Regions from separate parts of the Streptomyces sp. NBC_01618 genome, predicted to be linked through region 1. Evidence: predicted binding sites of a transcription regulator. Region 1 holds the regulator's gene; the other holds the start of a gene.
What was found. The regulator HrcA, encoded in region 1, represses chaperone genes, less so after heat shock. The targets are predictions, from matches to a motif close to TTNGCACTCNGNNNNNCNGAGTGCNAA.

Region 1 (2,201 bases):
GTCGCCGCGGCGCTGGAACACCGAGTGCGGCAGCTCGTGGATCTCCACGTACAGGTCGCCGGCCGGGCCGCCGCCGGGGCCGACCTCGCCCTCGCCCGCGAGCTGGATGCGGGTGCCGTTGTCGACACCGGCAGGGATCTTCACGGTGAGCGTGCGCCTGGACCGGATGCGGCCGTCGCCGGCGCACTCCGGGCACGGGGTCGGCACGACCGTACCGAAGCCCTGGCACTGCGGGCAGGGCCGCGAGGTCATGACCTGGCCGAGGAAGGACCGGGTGACCTGGGAGACCTCACCGCGGCCGCGGCACATGTCACAGGTCTGTGCGGAGGTGCCGGGTGCGGCGCCCTCGCCGTTGCAGGTCGCACAGACGACCGCCGTGTCGACCTGGATGTCCTTCGTGGTGCCGAACGCGGCCTCGGCGAGATCGATCTCCAGCCGGATCATCGCGTCCTGGCCGCGCCGGGTGCGCGAACGGGGTCCGCGCTGCGACGACGTACCGAAGAACGCGTCCATGATGTCGGAGAAGTTGCCGAAGCCACCCTGTCCGAATCCGCCCGCGCCACCGCCACCGCCGCCGGAGGCGGACAGCGGGTCGCCGCCGAGGTCGTAGACCTGCTTCTTCTGCGCGTCCGACAACACCTCGTAGGCGGCGTTGATCTCCTTGAACCGCTCCTGGGTCTTCGGATCGGGGTTCACATCCGGATGCAGCTCGCGAGCGAGCCGCCGGAATGCCTTCTTGATCTCATCCTGAGATGCGTCGCGGCGCACGCCGAGTACGGCGTAGTAGTCCGTGGCCACTTACGACTCCGCCAGGATCTGTCCGACGTAACGTGCCACTGCGCGTACCGCTCCCATCGTTCCGGGGTAGTCCATGCGGGTCGGTCCGACCACGCCGAGTTTGGCGACTGCCTCGTCGCCCGAACCGTAGCCGACCGCGACGACGGACGTGGAGTTGAGCCCCTCGTGGGCGTTCTCGTGCCCGATTCGTACGGTCATGCCTGAGTCCTTGGCCTCGCCGAGCAGCTTCAGCAGCACGACCTGCTCCTCCAGTGCCTCCAGCACCGGCCGGATCATCACCGGGAAGTCGTGCCCGAAGCGGGTGAGGTTGGAGGTGCCGCCGATCATCAGCCGCTCCTCCGTCTCCTCGACGAGGGTTTCGAGCAGGGTGGAGAGCACGGTGGAGACCGTTCCCCGGTCCTCGCTCTCGAACGAGTCCGGCAGATCCTGCACCAGCTGCGGGACATCCGCGAAGCGGCGCCCGACAACCCGGCTGTTGAGCCGGGCCCGCAGATCGGCGAGAGACGTCTCACCGAACGGGGCGGGACAGTCGATCATGCGCTGCTCGACCCGGCCGGTGTCCGTGATCAGCACGAGCATCAGCCGGGCGGACGCCAGCGACAGCAGCTCCACATGCCGCACCGTGGACCGGGTCAGCGAGGGGTACTGCACGATGGCGACCTGCCGGGTCAGCTGCGCGAGCAGCCGTACGGTACGGCCCACGACGTCGTCGAGGTCGACCGCACCGTCGAGGAAGTTGTGAATGGCACGGCGTTCCGGCGACGAGAGGGGCTTGACGCCCGCGAGCTTGTCGACGAAGAGCCGGTAGCCCTTGTCCGTCGGGATGCGTCCCGCACTGGTGTGGGGCTGGGCGATGAAGCCCTCGTCCTCCAGCACCGCCATGTCGTTGCGGACGGTGGCCGGGGAGACCCCCAGCTTGTGCCGCTCGGTGAGCGCCTTGGAACCCACGGGCTCCTCGGTGCCGACATAGTCCTGGACGATGGCGCGCAGCACTTCGAGTCTGCGTTCGCTGAGCATCGCGCACACCTCCAGCTGTGTTCCTCGTGGTTCTCGGGCCGTTCCTGGTTCATTCCCAGGAAACCGCCTGGCACTCTGTCGTCGCGAGTGCCAGCAATCCCCCCGCAAGTGTACGGCGGCCGAGTGGGGGCCTAGCAAGGGCGACCGGCCACGCTACCCCGAGACCGCGCAGGTCGTTGCCGATAGCGTCGCTGCATGGATGCCTCTTGGGAAGAGTTCGGCTGGGAGCGACTCGGTCACGGAATGGGCCGTCGGCGCCTTCCCGGATGGGATGCGACCGTCGCGCTGGTGGCCGGAGCGGAGGGAGTTCTGCTCTACGACACCGGATCGACCCTCCGCGAGGGCGCCGAAGTGCGGGCTCAAGCACAGGCCCTGCTCGGCCGCAA
Region 2 (2,201 bases), 2.4 Mb from region 1:
ATGGAGTGGCGCGAGGGGGACCAGGACCTGCACCCCGGCGACATCATCCTCACGCACTTCCGGGGCCGGGCGGAGTGGGGCGCCGGCATGGCCGACCTGGTCCGCGCGGTCATGAAGACCATCACGGACAAGGGGTACGCCGTGGCCCGGCTGGAGGACTACGTATGAGAAGGGCGTACCGGCTGCTCGCCGGCCTGCTGGCAGTCGGTGCGCTCCTGACCACCACCGCCGGGTGCGCGCAGTCGGTCGCCCCGATCGAGCGGCTGGGCCGCAAGGCCGCACAGAAGGTGACCCACCCGGGGCCGACTCCCGCGGCGGGCCCGCAGAAGCATCCGCACGGCGACCGGGGTGATCGCGGCGGCCGCGGTGACCGTGGCGGTCATGGCGATCACGGGGCGTCGGGGTCGCTGGTCGTCATCGAGTGCCCTCAGCCGCCGGAGTCCAGGCACTCGTGGTTGTCGCCGCCGCTGAGGCACTGGTGGCCGGACCGGCCGGGATCGTCCGAAGGAGTGGAGGCCGGCGCCGGGTGCGAGCGGCGGTAGTCCTCGTGCCCGACCTGCACCGCCGCCACGCACAGCAGGAGCGCGACCGGGATCTGGATCGCCCCCGCCCAGGGCCAGTTCTGGCGGATCAGCACCACCGCGATCAGTGCGACCGCCGCCGCGATGGCGCCGAAGACGAGGACGGGCGTCCAGTCCATCGGCGGCGGGCCCGCCGTCTTTGAACCGCCGGGGTCCCACCGCGACAGGGCCAGGGAGTAGGCGGCGACCGCGCAGATCAGCCCCTCCAGGAGCACCAGCAGCAGACCCAGCACCACATCGAGACAGCCGTTCACGGCGGCGCGCGAACCGCGCCGGTGCTCCGGGGCCCGCGGGTTCGACGGCCGGTACGGGGATTCGGTCATGTTCACACGGTCGTACGGAACGCCGCGGTCCGTACGGCCGTTGTCCCAGTGTTGTCCGGACTGTTGTCCGAACCGCTGCCCGGACAGTGCCCGGACGGTGCCCCGGTGGACGCCACGACCGCGTGAATTGGCACTCCGCTTGACCGAGTGCTAATCGCGGTCATAGTCTCGGTGCTGGCACTCACCACTGGAGAGTGCCAGCAGTACTGTGCGACTGGCAGGTCCGGCACCCGCGACGACGGATCCACCTGGTCGCCACCCAAAGACTGTTACCCCGTGAGATCTCCGAAGGGGGAGACCGGATCGTGTCGACCGCCAGCACCAAGGTTGCGATCAAGCCGCTCGAGGACCGCATTGTGGTCCAGCCGCTCGACGCCGAGCAGACCACGGCCTCCGGCCTGGTCATTCCGGACACCGCCAAGGAGAAGCCCCAGGAGGGCGTCGTCCTGGCCGTGGGCCCGGGCCGCTTCGAGAACGGCGAGCGCCTTCCGCTCGACGTCAAGACCGGCGACGTCGTGCTCTACAGCAAGTACGGCGGCACCGAGGTGAAGTACAACGGCGAGGAGTACCTCGTCCTCTCGGCCCGCGACGTGCTCGCGATCGTCGAGAAGTAATTCACCCACGTTTGCTTCTGTTCTGCGCCCCTGGCCCCCTGCGAACAACCAGCCGGGTGGCCGGGGGCGCAGTTCGTTCGAGAGGAAAGCTCAGCAGCCATGGCGAAGATCCTGAAGTTCGACGAGGACGCCCGTCGCGCCCTTGAGCGCGGCGTCAACAAGCTTGCCGACACGGTCAAGGTGACGATCGGCCCCAAGGGCCGCAACGTCGTCATCGACAAGAAGTTCGGCGCACCCACCATCACCAATGACGGTGTCACCATCGCGCGCGAGGTCGAGCTCGACGACCCGTACGAGAACCTCGGTGCCCAGCTGGTGAAGGAGGTGGCGACCAAGACCAACGACGTCGCGGGTGACGGTACGACCACCGCCACCGTGCTGGCCCAGGCGCTCGTCCGCGAGGGCCTGCGCAACGTCGCCGCGGGTGCTTCCCCGGCCGCCCTGAAGAAGGGCATCGACGCCGCGGTCAAGGCCGTCTCCGACGAGCTCCTCGCGACCGCCCGTCCGATCGACGACAAGACCGACATCGCCGCCGTGGCCGCGCTCTCCGCGCAGGACCCGCAGGTCGGCGAGCTCATCGCCGAGGCGATGGACAAGGTCGGCAAGGACGGTGTCATCACCGTCGAGGAGTCCAACACCTTCGGTCTGGACCTCGACTTCACCGAGGGCATGGCCTTCGACAA

Region 2: the regulator HrcA is predicted to act here: its motif matches at 1,032-1,058, upstream of groES (co-chaperone GroES).

The regions. Positions count from the first base shown of each region.
Region 1 is NZ_CP109297.1:2,452,815-2,455,015, forward strand. It holds gene dnaJ (molecular chaperone DnaJ) at 1-798, opposite strand, end outside; gene hrcA (heat-inducible transcriptional repressor HrcA) at 799-1,815, opposite strand; gene OH735_RS11640 (MBL fold metallo-hydrolase) at 2,011-2,201, shown strand, end outside.
Region 2 is NZ_CP109297.1:4,834,158-4,836,358, forward strand. It holds gene OH735_RS22650 (polysaccharide deacetylase family protein) at 1-168, shown strand, start outside; gene OH735_RS22655 (hypothetical protein) at 159-383, opposite strand; gene OH735_RS22660 (DUF6234 family protein) at 428-904, opposite strand; gene groES (co-chaperone GroES) at 1,210-1,518, shown strand; gene groL (chaperonin GroEL) at 1,618-2,201, shown strand, end outside.